Regions from separate parts of the Herbiconiux dendrobii genome, predicted to be linked through region 3. Evidence: predicted binding sites of a transcription regulator. Region 3 holds the regulator's gene; each other region holds the start of a gene.

The links. Region 3 encodes HrcA, which represses chaperone genes, less so after heat shock. Its sites were predicted from a motif close to TTNGCACTCGNNNNNNNCGAGTGCNAA; they were not measured.
Region 1: groES (co-chaperone GroES) is a predicted target of HrcA. The motif match lies at 5,053-5,079, and genes of this name have one in related genera.
Region 2: groL (chaperonin GroEL) is a predicted target of HrcA. The motif match lies at 1,670-1,696, and genes of this name have one in related genera.

What each region holds. Positions count from the first base shown of each region.
Region 1 is NZ_JBLZQV010000003.1:625,757-632,183, reverse strand. It holds gene tsaE (tRNA (adenosine(37)-N6)-threonylcarbamoyltransferase complex ATPase subunit type 1 TsaE) at 1-456, shown strand, start outside; gene tsaB (tRNA (adenosine(37)-N6)-threonylcarbamoyltransferase complex dimerization subunit type 1 TsaB) at 480-1,091, shown strand; gene rimI (ribosomal protein S18-alanine N-acetyltransferase) at 1,088-1,588, shown strand; gene tsaD (tRNA (adenosine(37)-N6)-threonylcarbamoyltransferase complex transferase subunit TsaD) at 1,585-2,661, shown strand; gene ACN4JJ_RS11885 (DUF4190 domain-containing protein) at 2,728-3,009, shown strand; gene ACN4JJ_RS11880 (DUF4190 domain-containing protein) at 3,173-3,769, shown strand; gene ACN4JJ_RS11875 (THUMP-like domain-containing protein) at 3,827-5,017, opposite strand; gene groES (co-chaperone GroES) at 5,162-5,458, shown strand; gene rarD (EamA family transporter RarD) at 5,509-6,427, shown strand, end outside.
Region 2 is NZ_JBLZQV010000003.1:492,876-499,302, reverse strand. It holds gene ACN4JJ_RS11320 (LytR C-terminal domain-containing protein) at 1-95, shown strand, start outside; gene ACN4JJ_RS11315 (cold-shock protein) at 294-497, shown strand; gene ACN4JJ_RS11310 (DUF3048 domain-containing protein) at 566-1,630, shown strand; gene groL (chaperonin GroEL) at 1,742-3,361, shown strand; gene ACN4JJ_RS11300 (glycoside hydrolase family 3 N-terminal domain-containing protein) at 4,007-6,427, opposite strand, start outside.
Region 3 is NZ_JBLZQV010000003.1:42,804-49,230, forward strand. It holds gene ACN4JJ_RS09155 (PhoH family protein) at 1-199, opposite strand, end outside; gene ACN4JJ_RS09160 (histidine triad nucleotide-binding protein) at 267-629, opposite strand; gene ACN4JJ_RS09165 (16S rRNA (uracil(1498)-N(3))-methyltransferase) at 654-1,403, opposite strand; gene dnaJ (molecular chaperone DnaJ) at 1,420-2,532, opposite strand; gene hrcA (heat-inducible transcriptional repressor HrcA) at 2,631-3,665, opposite strand; gene ACN4JJ_RS09180 (DUF4870 domain-containing protein) at 3,940-4,437, shown strand; gene hemW (radical SAM family heme chaperone HemW) at 4,548-5,807, opposite strand; gene ACN4JJ_RS09190 (DUF1990 domain-containing protein) at 5,816-6,427, opposite strand, start outside.

The sequences.
Region 1 (6,427 bases), 580 kb from region 3:
ATGCACGCCTTCGGGATCCGGGTTGCAGCACTTCTTCGCGCCGGGGATGTCGTGCTGCTGACGGGCGACCTGGGCGCCGGCAAGACCACCTTCACCCGTGGGCTCGGCGAAGGGCTGCAGGTGCGGGGCCCGGTGACGAGCCCCACGTTCGTGCTGGCACGCACGCATCCCTCGCTCGTGGGCGGGCCGGCGCTCGTGCACGTCGACGCCTACCGGCTCGGTAGTGCCCTCGAGCTCGACGACCTCGACATCGACTTCGCGCGCTCGGTGGTGGTGGCCGAGTGGGGTGCCGGCCTGATCGAGGTGCTCACCGAGTCGTACCTCTCGATCGAGATCGACCGCCCGCACGGTGCGGGCGCGGGCGCGGGCGGCGAGGTCGAACCCGACGACGCCTCGATCGAGCCGATCGAACCCCGCCAGGTGCGCATCACCGGCGTCGGCCCGCGCTGGAGCTGAGCACGCGGCGTTAGGCTCGGAGGGTGCTTCTCGCCCTCGACACCTCCGCCGGAACATCCGTGGCCGTCGTGGACGGCGACCTCGTGCTCGCCGAGCGTTCCACCGACGACACCATGCGGCACGCCGAGGTGATCGGCGAGATGATCGCGGGCGTGCTGGAGGAGTCGGGGGTCGCGGCATCCGGGATCGACGCCGTGGTGACCGGGCTCGGCCCCGGGCCGTTCACGGGCCTGCGCGTGGGCATCGCCGCCGCCCGCGCCTTCGCCTGGGGGATCGGGCGCCCGCTGATCCCGATGGTCAGCCACGACGCCGTCGCGCTCGACGAGTGGTCGGCGGGCCTTCGCGGCTCGCTGCTGGTGGTGACGGATGCCCGCCGCCGCGAGGTGTACTGGTCGAGCTACGACCTGGACGAGAGCGGCATCGTGCGCAGCGACGGGCCCGCGCTGTGCAAGCCCGACGAGGTGCCCTACCCCGAGTTCGAGCGGATCGACGCGACCCAGGTGAGCGCGGGGGCCCTCGGGCGCCTCGCCGGACTGCGCGGCGGGGCCGGCGCAGTGCCCGAGTTCACCGAACCGCTCTACCTGCGTTCACCCGACGTGACCGTTCCCGGTGCGCGCAAGCGGGTCACCCCGTGAGCTGGCAGCTGCGACGGGCGGACGTCGGCGACCTCGACGCGATCATGCAGCTCGAGGAGTCGTCGTTCACCACGGATGCCTGGTCGCGCGAGTCGATGCGGCGTGAGATCGAGCATCCCGAGTGCTATTACCTCGTGGGCATCGACGCCGAGCATCCGGATGCCCTCCAGGGCTACGCGGGTCTGCTCTGCCCCAAAGGCGCCACCGACGCCGACATCCAGACCATCGCCGTGACCGAGCGCTCGCGCGGGCGCGGACTCGGCCGTCAGCTGATGAGCCGGCTGCTCGCCGAGGCCGGCCGGCGCGGCGCCCGCAGCGTGTTCCTCGAGGTGCGGGCCGACAACCCCGTGGCGCACGGGCTGTACCTCTCGCTCGGTTTCGAGGACATCGCGGTGCGCCCGAAGTACTACCAGCCGGACGGTGTGGACGCCGTCGTGATGAAGGCGCCGGTGCCCGTGACGGGACCGGCGCTCGCCGAGGAGGAGGCATCCGCATGACGGACGGACCCGTGGTGCTCGGCATCGAGACCTCGTGCGACGAGACCGGCATCGGCATCGTGCGCGGCTCGACCCTTCTCGCGAACGTGATCGCCAGTTCGATGGACGAGCACGCCCGCTACGGCGGCGTCGTGCCCGAGGTCGCCGCCCGTGCCCACCTGGAGGCGCTCACCCCGACGCTGGATGCGGCGCTCGCCGAGGCGGGGCTGACGATCGGCGAGATCGACGCCATCGCCGTGACCAGCGGTCCCGGACTCGCGGGCGCCCTCATGGTGGGCGTCGGCGCCGCCAAGGCCTTGTCGATCGCCACCGGAACGCCGCTCTACGCGGTGAACCATCTCGTGGGCCACGTCGGCGCCGACGTGCTCGCGGCCGAGTCGCTGGAGTACCCGACGATCGCACTGCTGGTCTCCGGCGGGCACACCTCCCTTCTGCTCGTGCGCGACCTCACCGGCGACGTCGAGCTGCTCGGAGAGACCATCGACGACGCCGCGGGCGAGGCCTTCGACAAGGTGGCCCGCGTGCTCGGCCTGCCGTACCCGGGCGGCCCGCAGATCGACCGCGCGGCGATCGGTGGCGACCCGAAGGCGATCCACTTCCCCCGGGGCCTGATGCAGGCGAAGGATGCCGAGAAGCACCGCTACGACTTCTCGTTCTCCGGGCTCAAGACCGCGGTGGCCCGCTGGGTGGAGCGCGCGGGGGACGCCGGCGAGGAGATCCCGGTGGCCGACGTGGCCGCGAGCTTCCGCGAGGCCGTGGTGGACGTGCTGCTGACCAAGGCCTTCCGCGCCTGCGCCGACTTCGGCATCCCGCGCCTGCTGCTGGGCGGCGGCGTGGTGGCGAACGCGCGTGTGCGCGAGGTCGCGGCCGAACGCGCCGCCGCCCAGGGCGTGACGCTGCGCATCCCGCCGCTGTCGCTGTGCACCGACAACGGGGCGATGATCGCGGCGCTCGGAGCCCAGCTGATCGCGGCCGGACACGCGCCCTCGGGCCTCGGATTCGGAGCCGATTCGACGCTTCCGGTGACCGAGATCCAGGTCGACCGGGCGACACAATACGACCGGGGTGATTGACACTTTCTCAGCCGTGCTGTCACGATGGGTGCCGTCAGCGTTCATTCAGGACTATTGGAGCCTCTCATGACTCAGCCCGCCCCCGGTTACGCACCCGTGCCCGCCGCCCCCAAGACCAACGTGCTCGCGATCGTGTCGCTGGTGATCTCGATCCTCGGCTTCAACGTCATCGCGATCATCCTCGGTGCCATCGCCCTCAGCCAGATCAAGAAGACCGGCGAGAACGGGCGTGGCCTGGCCATCGCCGGCATCATCATCGGTGCGATCTCGATCGTGCTGATCATCATCTGGATCATCGCCATCGCCGCCCTCGCGGCCAGCGGAGCGATGACCACCACCACCTACTGATCAGGGCGGTCCGCGGTGCGGACCGATCCGAACTCAGCGAGTTCACCCGGGCGCAGGTGGCCGAGACGCCACCTGCGCCTAATCTGTTAAGCAGGGCCGGTCGCCGTACGGGCCCTCAGCCACTGAGGCCGGCCAGCGGCCGACGACAAGAAGGGCGCCCACCGTGAGCGACACGAACAACCCCACTCCCGCATCCGGAGAGCCGCCGGTTCCGCCGGTCACCCCCTCGGAGCCGGCCTCCACGCCGGCCCCGCCCGCCGCGCCGACGCCCCCGGCCGCTCCCGTTCCGCCGAGCGCTCCGCCGGCACCGCCCGCGCCCTCCTACGGCGCACCGAGCTACCCGCAGCAGCCCGCCGCCCCGGCAGCGCCTTCCGCACCCGCCTACGGGCAGCCCGCCCCCGCCTACCAGCAGGCGCCGCAGCCCCCGGCCGGCGGATACCAGACGCCGCCCCCCGGCTACCAGCCGCCCGCCCAGCAGTACTACGGCTACCAGCAGCCGGCCGCCGCGCCGTACAACACGCTGGCCATCATCACGATCATCCTGGCGTTCGTGTTCTCGATCGCCGGAATCGTGACGGGGCACATCTCGCTGAAGCAGATCGACCGCACGGGTGAGCAGGGCCGGGGCCTCGCGAAGGCCGGCCTGATCCTCTCGTACGTGTTCACCGGCCTCGGGCTGCTGATCGTGATCGCCTACGTGGTGATCTTCTTCGTGATCATCGCGGCCGCGGGCACCAGCGGGTACTACTCGTCCTACTGATCCGCGGATCGTACGTTTCGAGCGCGGCGCCCCCTCTTCGGAGGGGCGCCGCGTTCGTCATTCCCGCACGCGGTCGACCAGCAGTGCCTCATGGGCGCCGCCGATGCGGGTGAGGATGAGCGTGGCCGACTCGGGGCCCTTGAGCCCCAGCCGGCTGCGCAGTGCGGCCGGATCGACGTCGATGCCGCGCTTCTTGATCTCGAGCGTGCCGATGCGGCGCTCGCGCAGCGCCTTCTTGAGGGCCGCTTCGCCGGCGGGAAGGCGCTCGCGCACGCGGAAGGCGGCGGCGAACGGCGAATCGACGTGCTCGTCGCCGGTGAGGTAGGCGATACCGGCCGAGAGCATCCCCGCGTTCAGCCGCCCGGCCAGGTCGCCGATCAGGCGGGCCCGGATGACGGCGCCGTCGGGCTCGTAGACGTACTCGCCGAGCGCCCGCACCTCGGCGTCGGCGCTGTCGCCCCCGGCCGTCAGATCGTCGGTACCGCTGGAGTGCAACACCAGGGCGGACCGACGGATGCCGGGCCGGGCGAGCGCGCCCGACCACAGTCCCATCTCGACCAGCTGGCCGTCGACCGAGACCCACTGGGCCTCCATCCCGGCCGGGATCAGCGAACGATCGAAGCCCGGACCGAGCTTGATGCCGGTGGGCAGGCGCTCGGCGAGACCGAACGCGAACCCGATCGAGGGCGAGTAGTCGGCGGCATCCGTCAGCCGGCTGGTCTCGCCGGTGCCGGCGGTGCGGCGTGCCGGATCGAGGTACACGCCGTCGAAGCCGTCGAGCCCGAACGACTCGGCGTCGGCCAGCTGCACGTCGGCGCCCTCGAAGCCGGCCAGGTTGTAGGCGGCGATCGCGGCGGTCACCTCGTCGCGCTCGACGCCCACCACCGGGATGCCGAGGGCGGCGAGCGAGAGGGCGTCGGCGCCGATGCCGCAGCCGAGGTCGGCCACCTTTGTCACCCCGGCATCGCGGAAGCGGCCTGCGTGCAGCGCCGAGACGCGCAGACGGGTGGCCTGCTCGAGGCCGGCCTGCGTGTACAGCAGCCGGTCGGCGAAGGAGCCGAACTTGGCCTTCGCCTTCTCGCGCAGCCGCGACTGGGTGAGCACCGCGGCGACCAGGTCGGGGGAGTGGCCGGCCTTTCGCAGGGCACTGACCTGGCCCACCGCATCCTTGGCCGAATAGGGAGGCAGCGAGTCGAGCAGGCGCAGGCCCTCGGCGGTGAACAGGAGCGAGAGCTCGGCGGAGTCCATCCGGCAACCGTAGCAAGCACGGGGTGCGTCATTGTCTGGCACTCACGTTGCGCGAGTGCCAGCGCTGCCTCTAAACTCGACTTAGCACTCTCGGAGTGAGGGTGCTAACTAGACGTTTTGTAACTGAGAAAGAAGAGGTCAACCGTGTCGGTCTCCATCAAGCCGCTCGAGGATCGCATCGTCATCAAGCAGGTCGAAGCCGAGCAGACCACTGCTTCCGGTCTGGTCATCCCCGACACCGCGAAAGAGAAGCCTCAGGAAGGCGAAGTCGTCGCTGTCGGCCCCGGCCGCATCGACGACAACGGCAACCGCGTTCCGCTCGACGTCGCCGTCGGCGACAAGGTCATCTACTCCAAGTACGGCGGAACCGAGGTCAAGTACGCCGGAGAGGACTTCCTGGTCCTGTCCGCTCGCGACGTGCTCGCGGTCGTCGTCCGCTGAATCAGGCGTTCGATTCCCAGAACCCGGGTGGCTTCGGCCATCCGGGTTCTGTGCGTACGGGTCTGATCCGCGCCCTCGCCGCCTACGTGCTCTGGGGGCTGTTCCCCCTCTACTTCTTGTTGATGCGGCCCGCCGGCGCCTTCGAGGTGATCGGCTGGCGCATCCTGTTCTCGCTGGTGTTCTGCGCGCTGCTGCTCACCGTCACCCGCGGGTGGAAGCCCCTTCTCGCCATCGCGCGCCAGCCCCGGCTTCTGTTGACCATGGGGCTCGCCGGGGCGCTGATCTACGTCAACTGGTCGGTGTACATCATCGCCACCCTCTCCGGCCACGTCGTGGAGAGCTCGCTCGGCTACTTCATCAACCCGCTGGTGACCGTGCTGCTCGGCGTGCTGGTGCTGCGCGAGCGGCTGCGATGGATGCAGTGGCTGGCCATCGCGGTGAGCGCGGTGGCCGTGCTGGTGCTGGCCGTCGGCTACGGGGCCGTGCCCTGGATCGCGCTCGTGCTGGCGTGCTCGTTCGGCGCCTACGGCCTGGTGAAGAAGAAGGTCGGTCCGCGGGTGGACGCCATCAGCGGGCTGACGCTGGAGACCGCCTGGCTCACGCCGGTCGCGATCGTGCAGCTGCTCGTCGTGGCGTTGCTGGGGCCGGGCCTGGTGTTCGGAACCCTCGGTGCGGGTCACGCCGCCATCCTGGCGTCGGCGGGCATCGCCACGGCACTGCCGCTGCTGCTGTTCGCGTCGGCGGCACGCCGTTTGCCGCTGGTGTATCTCGGGCTGGTGCAGTACATCGCGCCGCTGCTGATGTTCCTGGCCGGGGTGCTGGTGCTGCACGAGCCGATGCCGCCCGAGCGGCTGGCCGGGTTCGTGATCGTGTGGGTGGCGCTGATCATCCTGGTGATCGACGGTGTGCGGGCGTCGCGCCGGGCACGCAAGGCGGGCGCCGCCGGTGGGGTCGAGGCTGCGGAGATCG
Region 2 (6,427 bases), 450 kb from region 3:
TCGGCACCGACTACGCCGGCCCGGGCCTCACCGCCGCCGAGGGCGAGGCACCCGCCGAAGACCCGGCCGCGGAAGAGCCGGCCTCGGGGGAGTAGACGGGCCCTTCTCCCAGGCCTCCGAGGCGTCATCCGGCGCCCAATATTTCACGCGTGTTTCCGTCGTGTTGATTCCCGGTCACGGTTTGGACAATTGCCCGTTCCGGCCGTTTTCCGCCGTTCCCATCGGATTAGTATCTGGAATTGGTTGCGGCAAACTGTGCCGCTGCTGCAGAAACACAGCACTCGGGAGTAACAATGGCGAACGGAACCGTCAAGTGGTTCAACGCTGAAAAGGGCTACGGCTTCATCACCGTCGACGGCGGTGGACAGGATGTCTTCGTGCACTACTCGGCGATCGATATGTCGGGCTACAAGGTGCTCGAAGAGGGCCAGCAGGTCGTCTTCGAGGTCGGCACCGGGTCCAAGGGGCCTCAGGCGGAATCCGTCCGACTGGCGTGAGCCCGCAGGATCTCCGGCGCCGCGCGGGCGGCGCCGTGGCATCCGGCTGCCTTCGCTAGTCTGTGCTGGTGATCAACCGGCGACGACGCTCCTCACGTCTGGGCGCGATCCTGTCCGTGCTGATCGCGGGCGGCCTGCTCACCGGGTGCGTCGCGGATGCGCCCGATGCGTCGGGCACTCCGAAGCCGACAGCGGCGTTCCTCTCCGACTACGTCACACCGGCACCGATGGTCCCGGCGCCTTTGCGCGGCACGCTCGTGCCCGAGGGGACGCTCACCTCGCCGTCGCTCGCGGCCAAGATCGACAACCACGAAGACGCCCGGCCCCAGATCGGGCTGGAGCGCACCGACCTCGTCTTCGAGGAGCTCGTCGAGGGTGGCCTCACCCGATACGTGGCCGTGCGGCAGTCCGACCTGCCCGACCTGATCGGGCCCGTGCGCTCGATCCGGCCGATGGATCCCGACATCATCTCCCCGCTCGGCGGCATCGTCGCCTTCTCGGGCGGGCAGGAGCAGTTCGTCCGGATGATGGAGGCGACTCCCGTCTACAACGCCATCCACGGCGAGAGCGACACCGAGTCGACGTTCTTCCGGATGGACGGGCGCGACAGTCCGCACGACGTGGTGGTGAAGGCCGCCGACCTGGTGGCCGAGCACTCCGAGCTGGCCGCGCCGTCGCAGCAGTTCGCCTACTCCTTCGACGTACCGTCGTCGAGTGCGGCGATCGACGGATCGCCTTCGGCGTCCCTCGCCCTCGTCTTCTCCGACGCCCGCTACCCGGGCTGGGACTGGGACGCGGCATCCGGAGCCTTCCTGCGCTCGCAGGAGGGCGAGCCCGACCTCGACGCGAACGGCGGCCGGCTCTCGGCGGTCAACGTGGTGACCCTGCGGGTCGACGAGGCCTACACGTACGACGAAGAGGTGCCGCAGGCGCTGCTCGTGGCCTCGGGCGAGGCCTGGGTGTCGACCGGCGGCAAGACGCTGCACGCCACCTGGGCGAAGGATGCGCGGGATGCGCCGATCCGTCTGCTCGACGACAGCGGCGCCACCGTGCGCCTGGCCCCGGGGAACACCTGGGTGGAACTCGTGCCTGTGGATGAGGGCAGCGTCACGATCGTGCCTCCCGCGGCGTAACGTCACTTGCACTCGGGGTGCCCGAGTGCCAGTATTGCTTTAGCACTCGTGAACTCTGAGTGCTAAAACACTTGAATCTTTGAAGACGTCCAGGGAGGACGAGAAACACACATGGCAAAGATCATTGCTTTCGATGAAGAGGCCCGCCGCGGCCTCGAGCGTGGCCTGAACACGCTCGCCGACGCCGTCAAGGTGACGCTTGGCCCGCGCGGTCGCAACGTCGTCCTCGAGAAGAAGTGGGGCGCTCCCACGATCACCAACGACGGCGTGTCCATCGCCAAGGAGATCGAGCTCGACGACCCCTACGAGAAGATCGGTGCCGAGCTCGTCAAGGAGGTCGCCAAGAAGACCGACGACGTCGCGGGCGACGGCACCACCACCGCCACCGTGCTGGCTCAGGCCCTGGTCAAGGAAGGCCTCCGCAACGTGGCCGCCGGCGCCGACCCGATCTCGCTCAAGAAGGGCATCGAGAAGGCCGTCGCCGCCGTCTCCGCCGAGCTGATCAAGAACGCCAAGGAGATCGAGACCAAGGAAGAGATCGCGGCCACCGCGTCCATCTCCGCGGCCGACCCCGAGATCGGCGCGATCATCGCCGAGGCCATCGACAAGGTGGGCAAGGAAGGCGTCGTCACCGTCGAGGAGTCGAACACCTTCGGCACCGAGCTCGAGCTGACCGAGGGCATGCGCTTCGACAAGGGCTACCTGTCGGCGTACTTCGTCACCGACCCCGACCGCCAGGAAGCCGTCTTCGAAGACCCCTACATCCTGATCGTCAACAGCAAGGTCTCGAACATCAAAGACCTGCTGCCGATCGTGGACAAGGTCATCCAGACCGGCAAGCAGCTGCTCATCATCGCGGAAGACGTCGACGGCGAGGCCCTGGCCACGCTCGTCGTGAACAAGATCCGCGGCATCTTCAAGTCGGTCGCCGTCAAGGCCCCCGGCTTCGGTGACCGCCGCAAGGCTCAGCTGCAGGACATCGCCATCCTCACCGGTGGTCAGGTCATCGCCGAGGAGGTCGGTCTCAAGCTCGAGAACGTCACCCTCGACCTGCTCGGTCAGGCCCGCAAGGTCGTCATCACCAAGGACGAGACCACGATCGTCGAAGGCGCCGGAGACCCCGAGGCCATCGCCGGACGCGTGTCTCAGATCCGTTCCGAGATCGAGAACACCGACAGCGACTACGACCGTGAGAAGCTCCAGGAGCGTCTCGCCAAGCTCGCCGGCGGTGTCGCGGTCATCAAGGCCGGTGCCGCCACCGAGGTCGAGCTGAAGGAGCGCAAGCACCGCATCGAAGACGCCGTGCGCAACGCCAAGGCCGCAGTCGAAGAGGGCATCGTCGCCGGTGGTGGCGTGGCCCTCATCCAGGCCGGCAAGACCGCCTTCGCCAACCTCGACCTCAAGGGCGACGAGGCGACCGGTGCGAACATCGTCAAGGTGGCCATCGAGGCCCCCCTGAAGCAGATCGCGTTCAACGCCGGTCTCGAGCCCGGAGTCGTCGCCGCCAAGGTGCGCGACCTCGACTACGGCTGGGGCCTCAACGCCGCGACCGGTGAGTACGTCGACCTCCTGGCCGCCGGCATCATCGACCCGGCCAAGGTCACCCGCTCTGCCCTGCAGAACGCGGCGTCCATCGCCGGTCTGTTCCTCACGACCGAGGTCGTCGTGGCCGACAAGCCCGAGCGCAACCCGGCTCCGGCCGGCGACCCCACGGGTGGCATGGACTTCTAGTCCTTCACTTCGCACAACAAAGAACGGGCGGTCCCTTCGGGGCCCGTCCGTTTTTTGTTGCGCTCGTGCCGCGCCGGTCCCCGCCCGGCGCGGGCGACATGTTCGCGTGCGGTCGGAGGCCTCGGCCTGCGGTCGAGGCCTCCGGCCACGCGCTCACCCTGGGTCGTCGGGTAGGGCCTGGGGCGCTGGGTCGTCGGGTAGGGCCTGGGGCGTTGGGTCGTCGGGTAGGGCCTGGGGCGCTGGGTCGTCGGGTAGGGCCTGGGGCGTTGGGTCGTCGGGTAGGGCCTGGGGCGCTGGGTCGTCGGGTAGGGCCTGGGGCGTTGGGTCGTCGGGTAGGGCCTGGGGCGCTGGGTCGTCGGGTAGGGCCTGGGGCGTTGGGTCGTCGGGTAGGGCCTGGGGCGCTGGGTCGTCGGGTAGGGCCTGGGGCGTTGGGTCGTCGGGTAGGGCCTGGGGCGCTGGGTCGTCGGGTAGGGCCTGGGGCGTTCGCCGGCCCCTCGTGGCGCCCCGCGGCCCCGCCCTTCCCCGCACGGGTCGGGCGCGGTCACGGTTACGACGGAGTTTGAGGGCGAAGGGGGGCGACGACGGAGTGTGAGCCCGTCGAGGGGTGCACACTCCGTCGTCGCTGCGCCGGGTGGGGGTGCCGGGTTACGGGGTGGTGCGGCGGCGGCGACGGATGACGAAGGTCGTTCCTGCTGCCAGGAGCGCCAAGGCCGCGAGGACGATCAGGGCCGGCTGAGCGCCCGTGGCGGCGAGGTCGCCCGAGGCCGACCCGTCGCCCGGGGACGTGCCCGTGCCGCCCGAACCCGGCGTGCCCGAACCCGGCGTCGCGGTGCCGGGCGTCCCTGCGCCGGGGTCGGTGCCGGGGTCGGTTCCCGGGTCCGTCCCGGGCTCGGGAGCCACGACCGTGACACCGAAGACCGAGGCCAGCAGAGTGATCGCCGTGACCGGGTCGCCGCTCTGCAGCGCGTGCTCGGCGTCGGCGGTGACGCCCTCGGAGGCGTCGCCCGTCACGGCGGTACCGCCCACCATCGCGGCCTGAGCCAGGTCGCGCACCACCGACGTCACCTCGTCGGTCGCCGCGAGTGTCGGGGCGTCAAGACCCGAGAGCGTCACCGACGCCGCCAGGGAGACCGAGGCGGTGGCCGCGGCAGGCACCAGAGCCGCCGCAGCGTTCGCCGCGAGCTGCGCCACCGTCGCGCGCGCCTCGGCCGTGTCGAGCACTGCACCCGAGGCGTCCCACACCGGGGCCGCCACGAGAGCGTCCACCGCCGTGCGTGCCGCCGAGCCGGCCGGCAGCGATGCCGACAGCGCCGTCAGACGACCGAGCGGCGCGTCTGTCCGCTCACCCCAGCCGTAGGCGTACAGGGGCTGGTAGTCGTCGTCACCCACGTTGATCGGCACCTGCGAGGCGTCGGCCGGCCAGGTGAGGGGCAGCCGCCCGGTGAACGCGGTGTCGCCGAAGAGCGTGTCGGCGACGCCGGCACCCTCGCTGCCCGGCAAGAACGAGGCCACGAGCCCGGAGATCTCGCCGAGCTGGTCGGTGACCAGCTGCGTGCGACCGGCCACCACGAGCACGACACACGTCATGGCACCGCAGACCTTGTCGATCGTGGCCTGATCGGATGCGCTCAACGACAGGCTGTGCCCGTTGTTCCCCACATCGCCCTGGCCCTCGGCATACGGCGTCTCACCCACGACCACCACGCCGACATCGCTGCCGGTCATGGGTGCGGACGCGTCTTTCGAGTAGGTGATCGTCGCATCCGGAGCCACCTGCTGCATACCGGCGAGGATGGTGGTGCCGGTCGTGGCCGTGGGGCCGGAGCCGCCCTGCCAGGAGATCGTCCAGCCTCCCATCTGGTTGCCCAGGTCGTCGGCGTTCGACCCGGCGACGTACACCGCCGCATCCTTCGCCAGCGGCAGCACGCCGTCGTTCTTCAGCAGCACCTGCGACTCCGCGGCCGCCTGGCGGGCGTCGGCGCGGTGGGCGTCGCCACCGAACTGGTCGGCCAGGCTGCGGTCGGCGAACGGCTGCTCGAACAGTCCGAGCTCGAACTTCTGGGTGAGGATGCGGCGCACCGCGTCGTCGACCCGATCGGGCGAGATCGTCTTGGTCGTGGTCACGGCGTCGGTCACACTCGTGATGAAGGCGCCGAAGTTGTAGGGCGCCATCGCCATGTCGAGTCCCGAGTTCACCGAGCGCACCACCTTGTCGGCGTAGGTTCCGCCCGGCAGCTTGTCGATACCCTCCCAGTCGCTGATGAGGAACCCGTCGAAGCCGAGGTCGCCCTTCAGCAGGTCGGTGTTGAGCGCCGTGTTCTCGTGCATGCGCACGTCACCGGCGCCACCGATGTCGACGCCCGAGTACGACGGCATGATGCTGCCCACACCCGCGTCGATCGACGGGATGTACGGGTCGACGAAGGTGGTCATGAACTGCTCCATCGACGGCGACTCGGTGAGCCCCTGGTCGATGGGGTAGCCGTTGCCGGCCTTCGACGGGTCGTAGGTGGTTCCGCCGTCGCCCACCCAGTGCTTCGAGGTGGCGAGCACCTCGTCGGCGCCCGACTTGTCCGACGGGTCGGTGCCCTGCAGGCCCACCGTGTTCGGCGCGGCGAAGTTCGTCACCAGAGCCGGGTCTTCACCGAACGACTCGTAGGTGCGGCCCCAGCGCTCGTCGCGGCTCACGCACAGGCAGGGTGCGAAGGCCCAGTTCACACCGGTGGTCTTCGTCTCGATCGCGGTGTCGCGGGCGAGCTGCTCCACCAGCGCGGGGTCGCGCGTGGCCCCGAGCCCGATGTTGTGCGGGAAGATCGTCGCGTCGAGCACGTTGCTGTGCCCGTGCACGGCGTCAGCGCCGTACAGCAGCGGAATCTGCAGCGAGGTCGACAGCGCCTGCCGCTGGAAGCCGTCGATCATGGCCGCCCACGCCTCCGGGGTGTTTTCGGCCGGAGTCGAGCCGCCGCCCGAGAGGATCGAACCGAGCCCGAGGTCGGCGATCTGGCTGGGCGAGGTGAGGCCGAGGCGTTCCGCCTGCGCCATCTGCCCCACCTTCTCGGCCAGGCT
Region 3 (6,427 bases):
AGTTCACCTCGGTGGGCGTGAGATCGTGCCCCTGCCGCACCATCTGCAGCAGTTCTTCGACCAGTCGGCGGGCAGCCTCGACCTGCTCGGCATCGCCGGCGATCGTGATGTCGTTGCCGCGCACCAAGACGCTGACCAACGGGAACTGCCGCTCGACGGTGGTGAGCAGCCGGTCTTGCGGACCGAGCAGGCGCACCATCTCGATGCCGTCGATGTGCAGGCGGGCCTCAGCAGTGGGGCCCTGGGGTGGGGTGGTGGGAGTTGCGTCAGCCCTTTCCAAGGGTTCCTTCCTTCAGTCCTCCACCGAGCACGTGGGCGTGCACGTGGAAGACGGTCTGCCCGGCGTTCTCGCCGGTGTTGAAGATCAAACGGAAGTCGCCGTCGGTCAATTCCGCGGCGAGGGAATTCGCGACCTCGACGAGCTCGGCGAGGAGCCCCGGGTCGCCCGCGGCCAGTTCGACCACGTTGCGGTACTGCTCGGTCTTCGGCACGACGAGCACGTGCACCGGCGCCTGCGGCGCGATGTCGGGGAACGCGATGACGTTCTCGGTCTCGGCGAGGATCGTGGCCGGGATCTCCCGGGCGATGATGCGGCTGAAGATCGAGGGCGAGTCGGTTTCGGTGGACATGAGGTCCATCCTACTTTCGATGGCTCACCACCGGCCGAGAGCCGCATTGATCACCGCGAGCGCCGCCGGGCCCGCCGTGGAGGTGCGCAGCACTTCGTCGCCCAGCTTCACCGGGCGGGCGCCGGCCTCGGCGAGCGCCTCGAGCTCGCGGGGCGAGACGCCGCCCTCGGGGCCGACGACCAGCAGGATCGGCGTCTCGTCCGATCCGACGGGTTCGAGCACGACCTGGGTGAGGCGCTCGGTGGCGGTCGGCTCGAGCACGAGCATCCGGTTCTCCCCCGCGAGCCGCTTCAGGGCGGCCAGGTCGGCGAGCGCCCCCACCGAGGGGACGAACGGGCGGATCGACTGCTTGGCCGCCTCGCGCACGATGCTCGCCCAGCGGTCGAGCCCCTTCTCGACCTTGGGCCCGCTCCAGCGCGAGATCGAGCGCTCGGCCTGCCAGGGCACGACCGCCGAGACGCCGAGTTCGGTGGCCGCCTGGATCGCCAACTCGTCGCGGTCGCCCTTGGCGAGCGCCTGCACCAGCACGAGCGGGGGCGTGGGCTCCGGATGCCGCACGGCGGTCTCGACCGCGACATCCAGTTCCCTCGGCTCCACCCGCGTCACCACGCCCGAGACCACGAGGCCCCGGCCGTCGGAGATCGCCGTGTGCTCGCCGACCCGCATCCGGTTGACCGTCGCCGCGTGGCGCGCCTCGTCGCCCGAGAGCACGACGACGTCGCCCACCTCGTGCGGCACCGAGGCCAGGTCTTCGTGCAGGAACAGCGAACTCATCGACCGTTCTTCCCGATCAGACGTTCAGGAAGCGGTCGCGCAGCTTGGCGAACAGCCCCTGCTGGAACTGCCCGAGGCTCGGCGCCGGATACTTGTGCGCGTTCGCCAGCTGCTTCATCAGCTCGCGCTGCTTGTGGTCGAGCTTGGTGGGTGTGACCACCTGCACCCCCACCCGCAGGTCGCCACGGCCGTTGCCGCGCAGATGCGAGACGCCGCGGCCCTTGACCGTGAGCACCTCGGCGCTCTGGGTGCCGGGCTTGATCTCGATCTCGATGTCGCCGTCCAGCGCCTGGATGGTGGTGGTGGTGCCGAGCACCGCATCCCACATCTGCACCTCGAGGGTGCAGAGCAGGTCGTCTTCGTTGCGCGAGAAGATGTCGTGGTGCTTCACCTTCATCTCGAGGTACACGTCGCCCTGGGGGCCGCCGGCGGGGCCGACCTCGCCCTGACCGGGCATCTGCAGGCGCAGACCGGTCTCGACGCCGGCCGGGATGTCGACGGGGATCGTGCGGCGGGCGCGCACGCGGCCCTGGCCCTGGCAGGTGGAGCACGGGTTCGGGATGACCGTGCCGTAACCGCGGCAGGTGCCGCAGGGCGCACTGGTGACCACGTTGCCGAGCAGCGAGCGGACGGTGCGCTGGATGGAGCCGGAGCCGCGGCAGATGTCGCAGGTGACCGGTGAGGTGCCGGGCTGGCAGCACGAGCCGTTGCAGGTCTCGCAGAGCACGGCCGTGTCGACCTCGAGGTCGCGGTGGGTGCCGAAGATGACCTCGCCGAGGTCGACCTCCACGCGCAGCAGAGCGTCCTGGCCCCGCTCGGCGCGGGACTTCGGGCCGCGCGATCCGCCGGCCTGGCCTCCGAAGAAGGTCTCGAAGATGTCGCCGAAGCCGCCGAAGCCCTGGCCTCCCGCGCCGCCGAAGCCCTGCTGCGGTCCGCGGTCGTAGTCGCGGCGCTGCCCGGGGTCGCTCAGCACGTCGTAGGCGTGGGTGACCTGCTTGAACTTCTCCTGCGCATCCGGGCTCGGATTGACGTCGGGGTGCAGTTCGCGGGCCAGGCGCCGGTACGCCTTCTTGATCTCTTCGGGTGTCGATTCGCGCGAGACGCCGAGCACGTCGTAATGGTCAGCCACCGGGGGCTACTCCTTCGTTGGGTGTGGTTCGCAGTCGTCGATCGGCGGGGGCGCCGATCAGGGCGGTCGGTTCGGCCTGTCCGATCAGGGCGGGCCGATCAGGCCGGGCCGCCGGGTTCGCCGAGGGTGCGGGAGAGGTAGCGCGCCACCGCGCGCACCGCCGAGATGTTGCTCGAGTAGTCCATCCGGGTGGGGCCGAGCACCCCGAGGCGCGACACCGCAGTGCCCACGCCGCTGTAGCCGGAGGCGAGGATCGAGGTCTCGCCGAGGCCGAACGATTCGTTCTCGCGGCCGATCGAGACGGTGATGCCGCGCTGGTCGGCCTCCATCTCGCTGAACAGGCGCAACAGCACCACCTGCTCCTCGACCGCCTCCAGCACCGGCAGGATGCTGCCGTGGAAGTCGTCTTCGGTGCGCACCAGGTTCGCGGCCCCGGCGATCAGCAGCTTCTCCTGCCGGTTGGCCGAGACCTGCTCGCGCACGGTCTGCGCCACGGCGGCGGCGTTCGCCGCCTGCCCGGGTGAGCAGCGCACCGCGATCCCGTCGAGCGCGATGACGGCCTCGGTGAGCCCGAGCCCGCCGATCGCCTCGTTGAAGCGGGTGCGCAGCTCGGCCACCGCGAGGTCGTCGAGGTCGTTCGGCACGTCGACGATCCGCTGGTCGACATGGCCTCCGTCGGTGATGATCACGGTCATCAGTTTGCGGGGTGCCAACGACACCAGCTCGAGATGCCGGATGCGCGCGAGCGAGCGCACCGGGTACTGCACGAGCGCCACCTGATGGGTGAGCTGGGAGAGCAGGCGCACGGTGCGCGCGAGCACGTCGTCGACGTCGACCGAGGAGTCGAGGAAGGTCTCGATCGCGTGCCGCTGCGCGCTGGTGAGCGGGCGCAGGTCGGAGAGGTGGTCGACGAAGAGGCGGTAGCCCTTGTCGGTGGGCACCCGGCCGCTTGAGGTGTGCGGAGCGGTGATCAGCTCCTCTTCCTCCAACAGCGCCATGTCGTTGCGGATCGTGGCGGCCGAGACACCGAAGGAGTGCCGCTCGGCGATGCTCTTCGAGCCCACCGGCTCGCGGGAGGCCACGTAGTCCTGCACGATCACGCGGAGCACTTCGAGACTGCGTTCGGAGACCATCTGAACACCATCCTCTCTCCGCCGCCGGGAGCCGGATCGCCGGCCCGTCGCCGGCGCCTGGCACTCGCGCCGCCGGAGTGCCAATTATATCCCGCATCCGCCCGGCACGCCCGCGCGGAGGACGTTCCGGGTCGTGGTGCGCTTGATGAGCCATGTTCGACTTGCGGCGTGATAATCATTGCCGCCGGGCGGAGGTGGCACTATCTTGTCTCCTGTACACGACCGCCGTCCGCGATCGCCGTACCCATCGACCCCGGTCCGAAAGGCACGAGACATGACTGACCCCAACGCAACCCCGCCGTACGACCCGGCTGCAGGGCAGCCGACTCCTCCCCCCGGGCAGACCCCTCCTCCCGGCTACCAGGCTCCCCCGCCCGGGTACCAGGCCCCGCCGCCCGGCTACCAGGGAGCACCGGCCGCGGCCGCACCGCTGTCGCCCGCCGAAGACAAGCAGTGGGCCTTCCTCGGCCAGCTCGGCGGCATCCTGGGCTGGATCCCGCCGCTGATCATCTGGCTGGTCTTCAAAGACCGCGGCCCGCTGACCAACCAGGAGGCCAAGGAGTCCCTCAACTTCCAGATCACGGTGGCGATCTTCGTGGTGGGGCTCTACATCCTCGGCACCATCACGGCCTTCATCTTCATCGGCTTCCTGTTCTACTTCCTCGCCTGGGCGGTGCAGATCGTCGGCCTGATCTTCGCGATCATCGCCGGTCTGCGCGTCAACGCGGGCGGTACCTACCGCTACTTCTTCAACTTCCGCTTCATCAAGTAAGCGGTCGTCAACGACGAACGGGTTCTCTCTCCGTCTTCGACTGAGCTTCGCCCAGAGGCGACGGAGAGAGAACCCGTTTGTCGTTTCCTGGGGAGGGTGTGGGGGGGAGGTCAGGTGAGACGGCGGACTACGGCGTCGGCCAGGAGGCGGCCCTTGAGGGTGAGCGTGAGGGTGCCGGCGAGGGCGTCGGGGCCGGAGACGAGACCGTCGGCGATGAGGCCCGCGACCTCGCGGCGCGCATCCGGGGCCAGGGTGGGGATGCGCAGGGCACCGCGCACGCGGGTGAGGAGCAGGATACGCTCGAGCTCGCGGGTGTCGAGGTCGATGGTCTCGCGGCCGGCCGCGGGCGATTCACCGGCGGCGATGCGCTGGGCGTAGGCCGCAGGGTGCTTGACGTTCCACCAGCGGGTGTCTCCGACGTAGCTGTGCGAACCCGGGCCGATGCCCCACCAGTCGTTGCCCACCCAGTAGCCGAGGTTGTGCCGCGAGGGCGCGCCGGTGTCGCGATGCGCCCAGTTGCTCACCTCGTACCAGTCGTAGCCCGCGGCCGCGAGCGTCGCATCCGCCCGCTCGTACATGTCGGCCTGCAGGTCGTCGGAGGGTTCGGGCACGACGCCGGAGCGGATCTGGCGGGCGAGCTTCGTCCCGTCCTCCACGATCAGCGCGTAGGCCGAGACGTGGTCGGGCTGCTCGGCCACGACCGCGTCGAGCGAGCGCTGCCAGTCGTCGATCGTCTCCCCGGGCGTTCCGTAGATGAGGTCGAGGCTCACCTGCAGACCGGCCTCTCGGGCCCAGCGCACCACGAGCGGGACGCGGGCCGGATCGTGCGTGCGCTCGAGCGTGGCGAGCACGCTCGGCACCGCCGACTGCATCCCGAAGCTGACGCGGGTGAAGCCGGCCTGCGCGAGCGTCTGCAGGTAGGCGGCGTCGACCGAGTCGGGGTTCGCCTCGGTGGTGATCTCGGCATCCGGTGCGAAGCCCCAGGTGTCATGGGCGGCGCCCAGCATGGCGACGAGCTGCGACGAGGGCAGCAGCGTGGGCGTGCCGCCGCCGAAGAAGACGGTGGAGAGCGGGCGCTCGGCGACTCCGGATGCGCGGAGCACCCCCTGCGCGAAGTGCATCTCGGCGATCGCCTGGGCAGCGTAGTCGGACTGCTTCACGCCGCGCAGCTCGGTGGCCGTGTAGGTGTTGAAGTCGCAGTAGCCGCAGCGCACCCGGCAGAACGGCACGTGCACGTAGAGGCCGAAGTCGCGCTCGTGCGACGAGTCGCGGCCGGTGTCGGCGCCGGAAGCGGCGTCGGCGCCCGCGCCCGCGCGCGGCAGCAGGCCGTCCGCCGGAGCGGGGTCGCCCACCGGGAGGATGGAGGGCACGACGGCGCCTACACCCCCGCGCCGGAGCGGGCGGGGGTTCCGGATGAGGCGGAGGAGGTGACCGCGGGGGCCGAGGCGGCGCCGGCCGCACCGCCCGCGGCGGTCGCCATGCTCGGCAGCAGCGACCGCAGGTAGCGCTTCGTGGCGCGCGCCTGGAAGAGGCGCAGCACGGGCGAGCCGAGACGGTAGTACCAGGTGCTCGGCCGCGAGAACGCGCGCACCACGATCCAGACCGAGTCGTCGGAGAGGTGCTCCACCACGAAGCTCTCCTCCCCCGAGGCGGGGTGGCCGGGAAGGGTGCCGTAGGCGAAGCCGATCCGCCCCGGCTCGTTCACGACGTAGACGACGCGGACGGGGGCGTACATCCGGAACCAGAGAACGCTGATGGCGAGCATCGCGGTGGTGCCGGCCGAGACCAGCGGGGTGCCGTCTTCGCCGTAGGCCTGCTCGGGCGCGGCCGTGCGCGCGGCCAGCGGGGTGCCGAAGTCGTCGTAGACGAGTCCGGCGTAGTCGGTCTCGGAGGGGGCCGGGGGGCGGATGTCGCCCACGCCGATGCCGGCTCCGCGCTGCACGCCCCAGGCCAGCAGCCGCGCGGAGGCGTTCTCGAAGCGCTCGACACC